Regions from separate parts of the Mesorhizobium sp. M1027 genome, predicted to be linked through region 4. Evidence: predicted binding sites of a transcription regulator. Region 4 holds the regulator's gene; each other region holds the start of a gene.
The links. The regulator LexA, encoded in region 4, represses DNA repair genes until DNA is damaged. The targets are predictions, from matches to a motif close to TGTTCNNNNTGTGTTCNG.

Region 1: a site for LexA is predicted at 1,645-1,662, ahead of NKH50_RS00600 (ATP-dependent helicase). Genes of this name have one in related genera too.
Region 2: a site for LexA is predicted at 2,561-2,578, ahead of NKH50_RS19140 (PA0069 family radical SAM protein). Genes of this name have one in related genera too.
Region 3: a site for LexA is predicted at 2,116-2,133, ahead of NKH50_RS12870 (YifB family Mg chelatase-like AAA ATPase). Genes of this name have one in related genera too.

Annotation. Positions count from the first base shown of each region.
Region 1 covers NZ_JAMYMW010000001.1:138,550-142,393, forward strand. Annotated here, with positions in the region: gene NKH50_RS00600 (ATP-dependent helicase) at 1-1,603, opposite strand, end outside; gene NKH50_RS00605 (glucose/quinate/shikimate family membrane-bound PQQ-dependent dehydrogenase) at 1,857-3,844, shown strand, end outside.
Region 2 covers NZ_JAMYMW010000009.1:212,338-216,181, reverse strand. Annotated here, with positions in the region: gene NKH50_RS19150 (F0F1 ATP synthase subunit B) at 1-209, shown strand, start outside; gene rnhB (ribonuclease HII) at 468-1,163, opposite strand; gene NKH50_RS19140 (PA0069 family radical SAM protein) at 1,332-2,486, opposite strand; gene NKH50_RS19135 (glycosyltransferase) at 2,638-3,141, shown strand; gene NKH50_RS19130 (phytanoyl-CoA dioxygenase family protein) at 3,330-3,844, shown strand, end outside.
Region 3 covers NZ_JAMYMW010000006.1:6,411-10,254, forward strand. Annotated here, with positions in the region: gene NKH50_RS12865 (malate synthase G) at 1-266, shown strand, start outside; gene NKH50_RS12870 (YifB family Mg chelatase-like AAA ATPase) at 490-2,022, opposite strand; gene gshB (glutathione synthase) at 2,186-3,127, opposite strand; gene NKH50_RS12880 (GtrA family protein) at 3,348-3,722, opposite strand; gene NKH50_RS12885 (glycosyltransferase) at 3,731-3,844, opposite strand, start outside.
Region 4 covers NZ_JAMYMW010000001.1:727,712-731,555, reverse strand. Annotated here, with positions in the region: gene kynU (kynureninase) at 1-1,149, opposite strand, end outside; gene lexA (transcriptional repressor LexA) at 1,605-2,339, shown strand; gene NKH50_RS03475 (ComEC/Rec2 family competence protein) at 2,333-3,844, opposite strand, start outside.

The sequences.
Region 1 (3,844 bases), 590 kb from region 4:
GCGCACGTGCGGTGTCGTGGATCTGTCGGATGGTGGCCTCGCCGAGCCCGCGTTTCGGCACGTTGACGATGCGCTCGAAAGCGAGGTCGTCGGCGCCTTGCGCGACGACGCGGAAGAAGGCCAGCGCATCGCGTATCTCGAGCCGCTCATAAAAGCGCGGGCCGCCGATGACGCGGTAATTGAGGCCGAGCGTGACGAAGCGGTCCTCGAATTCGCGCATCTGGAAGGAGGCGCGGACGAGAATCGCCATATCGTTCAAATTGTGCTTCTGGCGCTGGTAGGCCTCGATCGTCTCGCCGACGGCGCGGGCCTCCTCCTCGGAATCCCAGGCGGCGTGGACATGCACCTTCTCGTCGTCCTCGGCGATCTTTTCGGTGAACAGCGTCTTGCCGAAACGGCCCTCATTGTGGGCGATGAGGTGGGAGGCGGTGCCGAGGATGTGCGCGGTCGAGCGGTAGTTGCGCTCCAGCCTGATGATGGTGGCGCCAGGAAAATCCTTGTCGAAGCGCAGGATATTGTCGACCTCGGCGCCGCGCCAGCCATAGATCGACTGGTCGTCGTCGCCGACGCAGCAGATATTTACGGTGGACAGGCGCGGGCTTCCCTCCCCCTTGAGGGGAGGGTGGCCGGGCGAAGCCCGGTCGGGTGGGGTCCGTGCGGCAGTGCTCGACCTACCGGCGGCAGTGCTCGACGCTCTAGCGGTGCCTTCTGCGGCAACCCCCTCCGCCCGCTTCGCGGGCACCTCCCCCTCAAGGGGGGAGGATTGCGGCCGCTGCGCCAGCAGCCGCAGCCACATGTATTGCGCGGTGTTGGTGTCCTGATACTCGTCAACGAGGATGTAGCGGAAGCGCTTGTGGTATTCCTTCAGCACGTCCGGATTGGCGCGGAAGATGCGGATCGGGTGGCACAATAGATCGCCGAAGTCGCAAGCGTTCAGCGTTTGCAGCCGCTCCTGATAGGCTTTGTAGAGCTCGCGGCCCTTGCCGTTGGCGAAGGCACGGGCATCGCCCTCGGGGATGTCGGCGGGACCGAGGCCCTTGTTCTTCCAGCCGTCGATCATCTGAGCGAACTGCTTGGCCGGCCAGCGCTTGTCGTCCAGCCCTTCGGCCTGGATCAGCTGCTTGATCAGGCGCACCACGTCGTCGGTGTCGAGAATGGTGAAGTCGGATTTGAGCCCGGCCAGCTCGGCGTGCCGGCGCAGCAGTTTGACGCCGATCGAATGGAAGGTGCCGAGCCACGGCATGCCCTCGACATTGCCTTCGCCGATCAACAGGCCGATGCGCTGCTTCATCTCGCGCGCCGCCTTGTTGGTGAAGGTGACGGCGAGGATCTGCGAAGGGAAGGCTTTGCCGGTGGCAAGGATGTGGGCGATGCGGGTGGTGAGCACCCGCGTCTTGCCGGTGCCGGCGCCGGCCAGCACCAGCACCGGGCCTTCGGTGGTTTCCACCGCCAGCCGCTGCTCGGGGTTGAGGCCGTTGAGATAATCGGGCGCGTTGTTCTGGTTGCTGCGGGCAGCCATGGCGCGCGCGGCAATGCCCGACGGGGCCACAGGCCGCGCGTTCGGTTCGTCAAAAAAGGGCATGTCTTCCGAAAAGCCGGACATCTCTCCCCGAATGTAGTGATTCGGCAGCGAAAGGCCAGAAGCGTCTCCGTTTTGTTCTCTGTCCAGTCGGTAGACTCACAATCTGAATAGGTCTGCTAACCAAAACGCCGGGCTTGCGACGGGCTGGCGCCGCAAAACGCCGAGCTTGCTTGACAGGGGAGGCGGGCCGGAGAAAGTTGTGCTCGGGGCAGGAGCGCAATGCCGGGTTGCCCATGGACGCGTCGCGGAGCGCACCAGTCGAAGGAGCACCGTCTTGGCTGTGGTCATCACCTCCCTGATCCTTTTCCTCATCGGCCTGGCGCTTGGCGGCGGCGGCATCTGGCTCGTGACGCTGGGCGGCAGCTGGTATTACGTCATCGCCGGTCTAGCTTTCCTTGTCGCGGCCTGGCTGCTCTACAGGCGCAGATCCACCGCGCTGTGGCTCTACGCGGCGATCGTGCTCGGCACGCTCGCCTGGGCGGTCTGGGAGATCGGCTTCGACTGGTGGGAGCTCGGCCCGCGCGGCGGCATCATCGTGCTTGTCGCGCTATGGCTGCTGACGCCATGGGCGCGGCGCGGGCTTACCGGTCCCGACGGACGCGCACCGCTTATCCTCGCCGTGCTGGCATCGCTTGCTGTCGCCGGTTATTCGATGACGGTCGATCCAAAGGATATTACGGGTGAACTCAACACCGACAAGGTGACGCCGACGGCCGATCTCGGCGGCAATGTGCCGCCCGGCGAATGGCACTATTACGGCCGTACGCCCTATGGCCAGCGCTATTCGCCGCTCGACCAGATCACCCCGGAAAACGTCGCCAATCTGCAGCCGGCCTGGACCTATCAAACCGGCGACGTGAAAGGGCCCGACGACATCGGCGAGACGACCTATCAGGTGACGCCGCTGAAGATTGCCGACACGCTCTACATCTGCACGCCGCATAATTTCGCCATCGCCATCGATGCCGCGAGCGGCAAGGAGAAATGGCACTTCGATCCACAGGTCAAGCTCAACAAGGACCGCCAGCACCAGACCTGCCGCGGCGTGTCCTATTATGCCGACGCCAAGATCGCCGCCGGCCAGCCCTGCGCCACACGCATCTATCTGCCGACATCCGACGCCCGGCTGATCGCCCTCGATGCGGCGAATGGCCAAGTCTGCCCCACATTTGCCGAGGGTGGCACGCTGAACCTGCTAGCCAACATGCCATATCCGAAGCCCGGCTATTATTATTCGACCTCGGCGCCGCTGATCGTCGCCAACAAGATCATCGTCGGCGGCGCGGTCAACGACAATTATTCGACGCAGGAGCCGTCCGGGGTCATCCGTGCCTACGATGCCGACACAGGCGCGCTGTTGTGGAACTGGGATTCCGGCAATCCAGACCAGACAACGCCGCTGCCGCCGGGCCAGACCTACACCAACAACTCGCCCAACATGTGGTCGACGGCAAGCGCCGACGAAAAGCTCGGCCTGCTTTATGTGCCGCTCGGCAACAAGACGCCGGACCAGCTCGGCGCCGGGCGCAGCGCCAATGACGAGAAATTCTCCTCGTCGATCACCGCGCTCGATCTCAACAGCGGACAATTGCGCTGGGTGCGGCAGACCGTGCATCACGATCTCTGGGACATGGATGTGCCGGCGCAGCCGACGCTGGTCGACATCACCACGGAAAGTGGCGTGGTGCCGGCGCTGGTCGGGCCGACCAAGCAGGGCGACCTCTATATTCTCGACCGGCGCAGTGGCGAACCGATCGTTCCGGTCAAGGAAGTGCCGGCACCCGGCGGCGCGATCGAGGGCGACCATACCTCGCCGACGCAGCCGTTCTCGGACCTGAGCTTCAGTCCGAAACCGCTGACCGGCGCCGACATGTGGGGCATTACCATGTTCGACCAGCTGGCCTGCCGGATCGAGCTTCGGAAGTTGCGCTATGAGGGCCGCTATACCCCGCCATCGCTGCAGGGCTCGCTGATCTACCCCGGAAATTTCGGCACCTTCAACTGGGGCGGTGTGGCAGTCGATCCGGTCCGGCAGGTGATGTTCGGCATGCCGACATACCTGGCGTTCATCTCCAAACTGGTGCCGCGCGCCGACGTGCCGCCGCCCGGTGACACCAAGGGCAGCGAACAAGGCCTGAACCGCAATGAGGGTGCGCCTTACGCAGTGATATTGAAGCCGTTCCTGTCGCCGCTCGGCATTCCCTGCCAGGCGCCGCCCTGGGGCTATGTGGCGGGTGCCGACCTTCGGACCGGCAAGATCGT
Region 2 (3,844 bases), on a different contig from region 4:
AGACCGAGGACTATGTCGCCCGGCGCACCGCCTTGGCCGAGCAGAAGATCGGCCAGGCCGAGCGCGAAGCGATCGGCGAAGTGCGCGCCAGCGCTGTCGACATCGCAGTCGAAGCCGCGCGCGCGCTGCTGGCCGGCAAGATCGACGCCAAGGCCGGCGCCGACCTGTTCAACGCCTCCCTGCAGGATTTGAAGTCGAAACTGAATTAAGCGACTTCGTCGCGAAATTCATCGAAAGCCGCCTGGGAAACCCGGCGGCTTTTTTGTTGGCGAAAGCGGCAGAGCGCATAATCTCCCCCCTTGAGGGGGAGATGTCGCCAAAGGCGACAGAGGGGGTCGGTACGTCCTGGCGCGACGCCACTGGGACGAAAGAGAACGTTGGCGCTTCACGCGAGGCGACCCCCTCTGGCCTGCCGACCATCTCCCCATCGAGGGTCCCTCGAGGGGGATGACGCCTGGCCGAATCGCTCAATCCAAACCCGAAAAAACCTCTTCCTCCAGCACCTCGGTGCCGCCGAACCGGAAGGGCGCGAAGGAGGCGCGGTGCAGCCGCGCCACCGGCCCGTGCAGATCGATCGCCGTGCGATGGCGCACAGTGGCGTAGCCCATATGCAGTTCGAAACCGTAACGCGCATGATGGCTGCCGCAGCCGCACATCATGCGGTCGCGCAACACCTTGGCGACGATCGAGGCTGCGGCGATCGACTGCGAGCGCTGGTCGCCCTTGATCAGCGCTTTGCCCTCGCAGGGCAGGCCGGGCGGCACGTCGCGGCCGTCGGCCAGTGCCAGCTTCGGCCGGATTGACAGGCCGGCCACTGCACGGCGCATCGCCTCCAGGCTGGCCTTGAGAATGTTGGAGGCATCGATGCCTTCGGCACTGACCGAGGCCATCGACACGGCGAGTGCGGAGCCGAGGATTTTCATGAACAGCGCCTCACGCTGCAAATGCGTCAGCCGCTTGGAATCATCGAGACCGTCGGGGATGTTGGCGGGATCGAGCACCACCGCTGCCGCCACCACCGGCCCGGCGAGTGGGCCGCGGCCGGCCTCGTCCATCCCCGCCACCGGCCAAAGGCCTTCGGCCATCGCTCTCGTCTCGAACGAGAAGTCGGGTTTCTCGACGACTTCGAAGAGAAGCGGAGAATCGGAACGCGGGCGAGCCATGGTGCGGCGAGGTTCGCATCGGCTCCGATTCTCCGCAAGTCCCCTCCGGGTCGGGCGGGGCACCGGACTAGGAGGGGGCTACCGTCTGCAAGCCCGGGGACAGGACAGGCCGGACGGGATTTTTCGCCTGCTGCGGCCGCTTCAAAGCGGCTGGCGCGAGACGCTTTGTCACAGCAGCATCAGCTGCTCGGTTGCCTTGGCAGCGGGGACGAACTGGTCGGTCCTGAGCGAGCGCCGTTCGGCATTGAGGCCGAGCCGTTTGGCGGCGATCTCGAAACGCCGGCCGATCTGCCAGGCATAGGGGCCGGAGCCTTTCATGCGCTTGCCCCATTCCGAATCGTAGTCCTTGCCGTCGCGCATCGAACGGATCAGCGACATGACGTGGCGATAGCGGTCGGGATAGTGGCGCAGCAGCCAGTCCTTGAAGATCGGCGCGACCTCCAGCGGCAGGCGCAGAAGCACATAGCCGGCTTCACGCGCGCCCGCTGCCTGCGCCGAATCGAGGATGCGCTCCATTTCCGGGTCGGTCAGTCCGGGGATGATCGGCGCGACCATCACCGAGGCCGGAATGCCGGCGTCCGAAAGCTGTCTGATCGCCTCCAGCCGCTTGGTCGGCGTCGACGCGCGCGGCTCCATCGTTCTGGCCAGCATCCTGTCCAATGTCGTCACCGACAGCGCCACCTTGGCCAACCCGCGCTCGGCCATGCGCGACAGAATGTCGATATCGCGGGTCACCAGTGCCGATTTGGTGACGATGCCGACCGGATGGCCGCGCGCCTCCAGCACTTCGAGGATCTCGCGCATGATCCGGTATTGCTTCTCTATCGGCTGATAGGGATCGGTGTTGGTGCCTATGGCGATGGTGCGCGGCTGGTAATTATCCCTGGACAATTCCTTGTCGAGCAACCGCGCTGCATCCGGCTTGGCAAACAGCTTCGATTCGAAATCCAGCCCCGGCGACAAGCCCATGAAGCTGTGCGTCGGCCGCGCGAAACAATAGACGCAGCCATGTTCGCAGCCGCGATAGGGATTGATCGAGCGGTCGAAGGAGATATCGGGCGATTCGTTGCGGGTGATGATGGTGCGCGGCTTCTCGACCTGTACCTCGGTCCTGAAGGGCGGCAGCTCCTCCAGCGAATTCCAGCCGTCATCGAACACATGCCGGCTGACCGGCTCGAAACGGCCGGACGGATTGATGCCCGCCGACCTGCCGCGATTGCGGTCCGGACGGACGCGCATGCCGCTCTGCTCGATCATCGCATTCGCCATCTCGGCCCTGCCAGCGCCGAAGGCGGCAATGTCGGCACGCACGATCTGTTCCATTTTGGCCCTTTCCCAGCGACTGTCCGCCCGCTGTCGAATCGCTCTGCTCATGAATGTATTCCTATCGCATCGACGAGAACAAAGCAAGAACTTTCTCGCGGCGCGCCGCAAAAACTGGCGCTGCCCACCGCTTTCCGCTATTGGGCTAAACATGCTCAGCGTCCTGATCGAAACCCTGAATGACGAGGAGGGCCTTGCCCGCACGCTCGCCTCGCTGATCGGCGGCGCGGTCGAGGGCGTGGTGCGCGACGTTCTCGTCTGCGACACCGGCTCGACCGATCAGACGCACCGCGTCGCCGAACATGCCGGCTGCCACTATGTCAGCGGCGGCATTGCTGTCGGCATCAGGCAGGCCAAGGGCGACTGGCTGCTCTTGCTGGAACCGGGCGCGCGGCTGGGGGAGGGCTGGATCGACGAGGTCGTCGCCCATACCGCCAGGCAAACCATGGCGGCGCGATTTTCGCGGGCACGCGGCAGCCGCGCGCCCTTCCTGTCACGCGTCTTTGCCGGAAATCGCGCTCTCGCCGAAGGCTTGGTGATCAGCAAGCGTCAGGCCGCCGCGCTGTCTAAGAGCGCCCGCAGCGCCGAAGCGATCGCCCGCGGCTTAGCGACCAGGAGGCTCCACGCCGAGATCTGGGTGGCGCCGCGGAAGTGACGGCTTACCATCCCGGCCTAGGGAATGCCGCCCAAGCAATTTTCTGGCGGGTCGTCGCTTATTGTGCATTGCACAAAATCTGGCCGGGGGTTACCATTCCATGCGAAACGGGCGAATGGGTTTGGGGTGTGCCGGAGCGGCGGCGACGACTGTCGTCGATGCTGTTCCCTCGACATTTGAGGACCCCGATGACCCTTTCAAGCCCCGACAAGTCCGGCGCTGCAAGCCTCGAGGCGATCGCACGCAACGGCGGTACGCTGCGCCGCATCGCCGCCCGCATCCCGACCTATCTTTCCGACCTTCGCGAGAATCCGGCATGGCTGCCGATGTTCATGCTGGCCCGCACCATGCCGGCGCGGCGCCTGCACTGGCGCGGCGCAAAGCCCGTTCCGCCGGCGCGCAATGTCGGTGAAACGATGTTCGCCGGCGTCGACCGCGATGCCGTCGTCGGCGCGCTGCGCACAGAAGGGCTCTATTCGGGCCTGATGCTGCCGGCCGCCATTCATGAGGAGATCGCCCGCTTCGCCGAGCGCACGCCATGCTTCGGCAATTTCGACCGCCGGCTGGAATTCCTGCCCGAAAAACACGCCGATGCCGAAAAGCATTTCGGCCGCCCGCTGCTCAGCGGTCACTGTTTCGAACGGGTCCTCGACTGCAACGCTGCGGTCGCCGTGCAGCGCGATCCGCTGCTTCTCGATATCGC
Region 3 (3,844 bases), on a different contig from region 4:
CTCAGCACATCGCCAACTGGCTGCATCACCGCGTCTGCACGCCCGAGCAGGTCATGGAGACGATGAAGCGCATGGCGGCTATCGTCGACCGCCAGAATGAAGGCGATCCGCTCTACCGGCCGATGGCACCGGAATTCGACAAGTCCATCGCCTTCCTCGCCGCCTGCGATCTCGTCTTCAAAGGCCGCGTCCAGCCCAACGGCTACACCGAGCCAGTGCTGCACGCGCGGAGGTTGGAATTGAAGGCGAAAGGGCAGGAGCGATAGTCGCCAGCGTCCCCCTCCCCTCAAGGGGAGGGTGGCCCGAAGGGCCGGGAGGGGTCCTGGGTGCAGTGCGCTGACGCCCATTCTGACGATGCGCCTCGGGAAGAGCACGGCAACGCTCCGCACGCGGATCGGTTTCGAAATACAGCAAGGCCGAGGGTCCCACCACTGACCCCACCCGGCCGCTTCGCGGCCACCCTCCCCTCAAGGGGGAGGGGAGCGTCCCTCACGCCGCTTGTGCCATCCGCTCCGAACTCATGCGGTAGGAAATCGCCTCGGCCAGATGGATGCGGCCGACCGTCTCGCTGGCCTCAAGATCGGCCAGTGTCCGCGCCACCTTCAAGACGCGGTGGTAGGCTCGTGCGGAAAAGCCGAGCTTTTCGCTGGCATCCCTCAGCAGCGACAGGCCGGCGGCATCCGGCATGGCGATCTCCTCGATGACCGACGGCGAGCAATGCGCGTTGGTGGTGGCGGAGGTCGCGCCGAGCCGTTCGAAACGCTCACGCTGGATCGTACGGGCGCGGGCGACGCGTAGTGCCACAGCTGCGCTCTTCTCCGCCCGGTCCGGCCGGATCAGATCGCTGGCCGAGACCGCCGGCACCTCGATCCTGAGATCGATGCGATCGAGCAGCGGGCCGGAAATGCGCGCCTGGTAGTCGGTGCGGCAGCGGTCGCCGCGCAGGCAGCGATAGCCCGGCTCGCCGGCCATGCCGCAGCGGCACGGGTTCATCGCCGCGACCAGCTGGATGCGCGCCGGATAGGTGACGCGATGATTGGCGCGCGCGATCATGCAGTCGCCGGTCTCCAGCGGCTGGCGCAGCGCATCGAGCGCCTGCGGCGAGAATTCGGGAAACTCGTCGAGGAACAGCACGCCGTGATGGGCGAGCGAGGCCTCGCCCGGCCGCACGCGCAACCCGCCACCGACCATCGCCGCCATCGAAGCCGAATGATGTGGCGCGCGGAACGGCCGCCGGTCGGTGAGCTTTCCTTCCCCGAGCTCGCCGGCCACCGAGGCGATCATCGAGACTTCGAGCAATTCCCTGGGCGCCAGCGGCGGCAGGATCGACGGCAGCCGCTGCGCCAGCATCGACTTTCCCGACCCCGGCGGCCCGACCATCAAAAGATTGTGGCCGCCGGCGGCCGCCACCTCCAGCGCCCGCTTGGCGGTCTCCTGGCCCTTGATGTCGGCAAGGTCGGGCAGGTCGCGCGCCGCGGCATGGATGCCGGCTTCCGGCCGTGACAGAACCTGCGTGCCGCGAAAATGATTGGCGATGGCAATCAGGCTGCGCGGCGCCAATATGTCGAAATCCTTGCCGGCCCAGGCCGCTTCCGGCCCGCAGGCGAACGGGCAGATCAGGCCCTTGCCTTCGGCATTGGCGCCGATCGCCGCCGGCAGCGCGCCGGCCACCGCGGCAATGGTTCCGTCGAGCGACAATTCGCCAAGCACGACATAGCCGGCGAGCATGTCGCCCGGAATGGCGCCGAGCGCCGCCATCAGCCCGAGCGCGATCGGCAAATCGTAGTGGCTGCCTTCCTTCGGCAGGTCGGCGGGTGCCAGATTGACGGTGACCTTCTTCGACGGCATCGACAGGCCGGATGCATGAAGTGCTGCCTGCACCCGCTCGCGGCTTTCGGCTACAGCCTTGTCGGCCAGCCCGACGATGTGCATGTTGACCTTGCCCGGCGCGATCATCACCTGCACGTCGACCGGCACGGCCTCGATGCCTTGGAAAGCAACCGTGCGAACCCGCGCCACCATGTCTTCACCCCGGATGCAGGCTTTTGCCCCAAGCCTTTGCGATCATGCCGCGAACGGCGTCACCGGAGACAACCACAGATTTCCGGCGAAGGCAAGAACATTTGGGGAACGGCTGAACGCAACGGCTGCGATGGTTTGCAACGCGGCCGCTCGCGAAGCGAGGCTAGCTGCGCTTCTCCTCCACCGCATTCCAGAACAGGCTGGCGATGTCGGCGCCGCCGAAGCGCTGCACTTCGCGTATGCCGGTCGGTGAGGTCACGTTGATCTCGGTCATGTAGTCGCCGATGACGTCGATGCCGACAAGGATGAAGCCGCGCTCCTTCAGCGAGGGGCCGATGCGGGCGCAGATCTCGCGTTCGCGTTCCGTCAGCTCGGTCTTTTCGGCGCGGCCGCCGACATGCATGTTGGAGCGCGAATCGTGCTCGGCCGGCACGCGGTTGATGGCGCCGACAGGCTTGCCGTCGATCAGGATGATGCGCTTGTCGCCAGCCCGCACCTCCTTGAGATAGCGCTGCACGATGTAGGGTTCGCGGAACATCTGGCCGAACATTTCGAGCAGCGAGGCGAGGTTGCGGTCGGCCTCATGCAGGTGGAAGATGCCGGCGCCGCCATTGCCGTAGAGCGGCTTGACGATGATGTCGCCGAACTCCTTGCGGAAGGCGGCGACCTCGAGCGGATCCTTGGTGATCAGCGTATCCGGCATCAGGTCGGGAAATTCGGTGACGAAGATCTTTTCCGGGCTGTTGCGCACCCAGGCCGGGTCGTTGACCACCAGCGTCTTCGGATGGATGCGCTCGAGGATATGCGTGGTGGTGATGTAGTTCATGTCGAAAGGCGGATCCTGCCGCAAAAGGATGACGTCCATCTCCGATAGGTCGGTGCGGACTTCTTCGCCTAGCGAATAATGATTGCCCTTCTCGTCGCGGACCTGCATCGCCTCGATACGGGCAAACACCTTGCCATCGCGCAGCGACAGCCGGTTGGGCGTGTAGTGGAACAGCTGGTGCCCGCGCCGCTGCGCTTCCAGCGACAGCGCAAACGACGTGTCGCCGGCAATCGACACGGTGGAGATGTGGTCCATCTGGACGGCGACTTTCAGGGGCATGGGTGCTCTCCGGCGCACTTGGAGCGACGTGCGTCCACCTGGACGCACATACGCTCCAACATTCTTGAATCTATGCATCGTGCTTTCCGAAAATAGATTCCGATTTTTCGGGCCGATGCATCGACGAGAGCGATATAAGGAAATCGGCGGCCTCTGCCAATCGGCCAAGGTCATGATAAGGCTGCGCTTCGCTTGGCGCAGGCCCCAATGCGATGTGCGTTCAGCGGTCGAAGACCAGCCTGGAATAGCCGAGGAAGGACAGCGCCATGGCAACCAGTGAGGCGACCGCAAGGGCGACGAGCGGCGGCACCATCGGCAGCGCGAACAGCATGGCGCAATAGACGAGATAATTGACGAGGCTGGTGGCAATGCCGACGCCGCCATAGCGTGCGCCCTCTTGCGCGACGCCGCGGCTGGAAGGCGAGAAGGTCAGATGGCGGTTGATCAGCCAGGTGACGGACAGGGCAAAACCGATCGAGATGATGCGAGCCGCGAAGGGGCCAAGCGGCGCTATCGCCAACACCAGCCAAAGCGCCGCCGCGTCGGCGACGAAGCCGATGCCGCCGGCGACAATGAAGCGGGCGAGGCGTCCCATTTAGGGCTCTAAGCCGCCCGCGGGGTCTTGCGCGGTCCGGTCTTCAAAGTCGCGAGCGCACTTGCGCGTTCACGTTCGACGCGGCCGGAAGGCATCGACAGATAGAAGATACGCTTCTGCTC
Region 4 (3,844 bases):
GCCGACATAGAGCGGGGTGAAGCCGAAGCGCATGGTCGATGGCGCGCGAAAATCGCCGATCACGCCACGTTCGATCAGCGCGCGCATGACCTGGTAGCCATGCTCATGCATGAATGAAATCTGGCTGCCGCGTTTTTCCCCATCGCGCGTGCTTTCGAGCGTGAGCCCGTAAGTGCCGCACTTTGCCTCGACAAGCTCGATGAACAGATCCGCCAGCGCGATGCTCTTCTTGCGCACCGCCGTCATGTCGACATCGTTCCAGATGTCGAGCGCGCCCTTCAGCGTGCGCATCGACAGGACCGGCTGGGTGCCGCACAGAAACCGGCGGATGCCGGTGCCGGCCGCATAGCCTGGCTCGAAGGCGAAGGGCCGTGCATGGCCCCACCAGCCGGTGAGCGGCTGCTGGATGTCGGAAAGATGCCGCTCAGCCACATAGATGAAGGCAGGCGCGCCCGGGCCGCCATTCAGATATTTGTAGGTGCAGCCAACGGCAAAATCGGCGTTTGCCTTGTCGAGCTCGACTGGCATCGCGCCGGCGGTGTGGCAGAGATCCCAGACGATCATCGCCCCGGCTTCCTGAGCCCTGCGCGTCAGCGTCGGCATGTCGCGCAGTTCGCCCGACTTGTAGTTGACGTGGTTGACCAGCACCACCGCGGTGCGTTCGTCGATCAGCTCTTCGATGGTCGGCGCGTCGACCCCCGAGAGGCGCAGCAGCGCATCTTTTCGCGTCGAAACCACACCCTCAGCCATGTAGAGGTCTGTCGGAAAACTATCGCCCTCGGCGACGATGACCTGCCGCTCCGGTCGCATGGCCATGGCGGCGTGCAGCAGCTTGTAGATGTTGACCGACGTCGTATCGCAGACCACCGTCTGGCCGACCGCGGCACCGATCAGGCGCCCTAGCTGGTCGCCAAGTTCAAGCGGCATGTTGAACCAGCCGGCCGTGTTCCATGCGCGGATGAGATCATGCGACCATTCTTCGGTCGCGGCCTTGTACAATTCATCGAAAGCGGCACGTGAAGCAGCTCCTAGCGAATTGCCGTCGAGATAGATCACTCCTTGCGGCAAGACAAAGCGGTCGCGCATCGCGCCCAGCGGATCCGCGGCATCCATCGCCTTTACGGCCACGAGATCGGGAATTCCCGTCATGATTTGCCTGCTCCCCCAAAAAATCCAACGCAACGCCGGACACGCATCAACTGTTCTTCTGTTCTTCTATTACCTGGTTGCGCGTGCAAGGCTCCACCGGCGAGAAGCAGCCTGACCAGGCGGTGGAAACCTGGAGTTAGCCCGAGGTTGGCGTTTTGAGTTCGTTTCGTTCACGGCGCATTGACCAAACCGCACAGTCGATAGGGGTTCACTTCCGTGCCCTTTGCCGACCGACGGCCGATGCCAGTACCGCCTTCTAGGAGGCCAGAACGGCGCAAACGAAAGCAGAATCAAGGCGATGAGGCTCGCGGCGGCGAAAATACGGTACGCCGGTAGGGGACGTCGTTTGTTTCCCGAGCCTTAACGCATTCATTAAACTTTAAACAGTTGCGGAACACAACTGGAACAGATAGTGTCTGTTCTGGGTTTGTTTTCTGATTCTGTTGGGGGTCGCTATGCTGACACGCAAACAACACGAACTGCTTATGTTCATCCACGAAAGGTTGAAGGAAAGCGGTATCCCACCGTCCTTCGACGAGATGAAGGAAGCGCTCGACCTGGCTTCCAAATCCGGAATCCACCGACTGATTACGGCGCTGGAGGAGCGCGGCTTCATTCGCCGTTTGCCCAACCGGGCCCGTGCGCTGGAGGTACTACGCCTGCCTGACTCGATCGCCCCCGGCCTCAATGCGGCACGCAAGTTCTCGCCGAGTGTCATCCAGGGCAGTCTTGGGCAAGGTGCCCCTCGGCAGGGCAAGCCCACATCGTCGCGCGTCCCTGCAGCCGGCAATGACGACGATGTCGTCGCCGCCGTTTCGATCCCGGTAATGGGCCGCATCGCCGCTGGTGTGCCGATCGATGCTATCCAGCACCAGACGCATTCGATTTCGGTGCCGCCGGATATGATCATGGGCGGCGAGCATTATGCGCTCGAGGTCAAAGGCGATTCGATGATCGAGGCTGGCATTTTCGACGGCGACACGGTGATCATCCGCAACGCCGATACGGCGAGCCCCGGTGAGATCGTGGTGGCCTTGGTCGACGAGGAGGAAGCGACGCTGAAGCGGTTCCGCCGCAAGGGCGCCTCGATCGCCCTGGAGGCCGCCAATCCGGCCTACGAGACGCGCATCTTCGGACCAGACAGGGTCAAGGTGCAGGGCAAGCTCGTTGGGCTGATCCGCCGCTACTGAGTTGCGCCCTTGGTGCCGGCTTTTGGATTGTCGGCTCTGCGGTATGGCGGCAGGCCGCGCGCCGCGCGTGAAAATTTCCGCTGCACGTGCCAGGGCCGGTATGATTTTTCGACGGCGAAGCGGATTTCGGCGCGTGTTGCCGCTTGTGGATCGAAATAGACGGCCGCACTTCCCGCGCGCGCCAGTTGCCGTTTGGTGACGACGAGGACCAGCCGGTCGTAGTAGCAGGGATTATGGGCGGTGGCGTCGTCGATGACGATCAAGCTGGCGAAGGCGCAGGCTGGCCGTGCGGTATCGCGGTCCTTGGCTTGCGCAATGATCGCGCCGGATGGATGCCTGGCGAGGCAGAGACCGTCCGTGCAAATGAACGGCATGCCCGGCGGTAGGTCGGCCGGATCGGCAATGTCGAATTGCGGATCGTTCTTTCCAGGTGTTTCCGGCGCGACGATAGCCTCTGATGTGAGCGCGCGTTTCCAGTTGTCGATCGTGAACTCATTCGGGCGTGCCCGGTTGACGGCGAGCTCACCGCTGCCGATCGGCAGCGCGACCAGCCGTGCGTCCTCCGAGATCAATACGTCGGGTACGCGCGTCTGCGTTGTCGTTAGCAAGCCGGCGAGCGCAAAAGGAAGTGCCGCGAGCCGCAACCAGGTCGTCGCCATGCTGGCAATGACGAGGGCGATCGTCACCAAAAGGACAGATCTCAGCGAAATCAGTCCGACCGCATCGATCGGCGAGCGCTCGGAGATCCACCCGGACAGGGCGATCATCGCCGTCAGCCCTTTGCCCATCACGTATAGGAAAGGCCCATCCGCGCCGAACGGCATCGCCAGCGCACTGAGGACGGCGAAGGGCATGACGACCAGTGAGACGATGGGCATGATGGCCAGATTGGCGAACAGGCTGAGCGGCGCCACGCGCTGGAAATGCCATATGGCGAAAAGCGCCGTGGCGCTCCCTGCAATGATCGAGGTCATCGCCAGGCCGCCCATGCCCAGCAGGACCTTTCGCGTGGCGAGGCGTAGCGGCGACCGCCGCGGCGGCGGCGTGGTGGCCCTGCCGGCGCGGTAGTCGGACCAGCCGGCATAGGCGCCGACAAGGGCCGCCGTCGCGGCGAAGGACATCTGGAAGCTCGGACCGACCACCTCGTGCGGCGACACCACGATGACCGCGATGGCCGAGATCGCCAGGTTGCGCATGGTGAGCGCGGCCCGGTCGAACAGCACGGCGATAAGCATCACCGCCAGCATGATGAAGCTGCGTTCGGCCGCTACCACAATGCCGGAAAAGACGAGGTAGGCCGCAATCGAAAAAAGCGCGGCGGCTGCGGCATATTTCTTGACCGGCCGTCGCGATGAGAAGTCGGGAAACAGCGCAAAGGCGCCGCGTAGCAGCGCCATGATGGTGCCGGCGACCAACGCCATATGCAGCCCCGAGATGGAGATGATGTGGTAGATGCCTGTACGCCGCATCGCTTCGTTGATCTCCTCGGGAATGCCGGCGCGCAC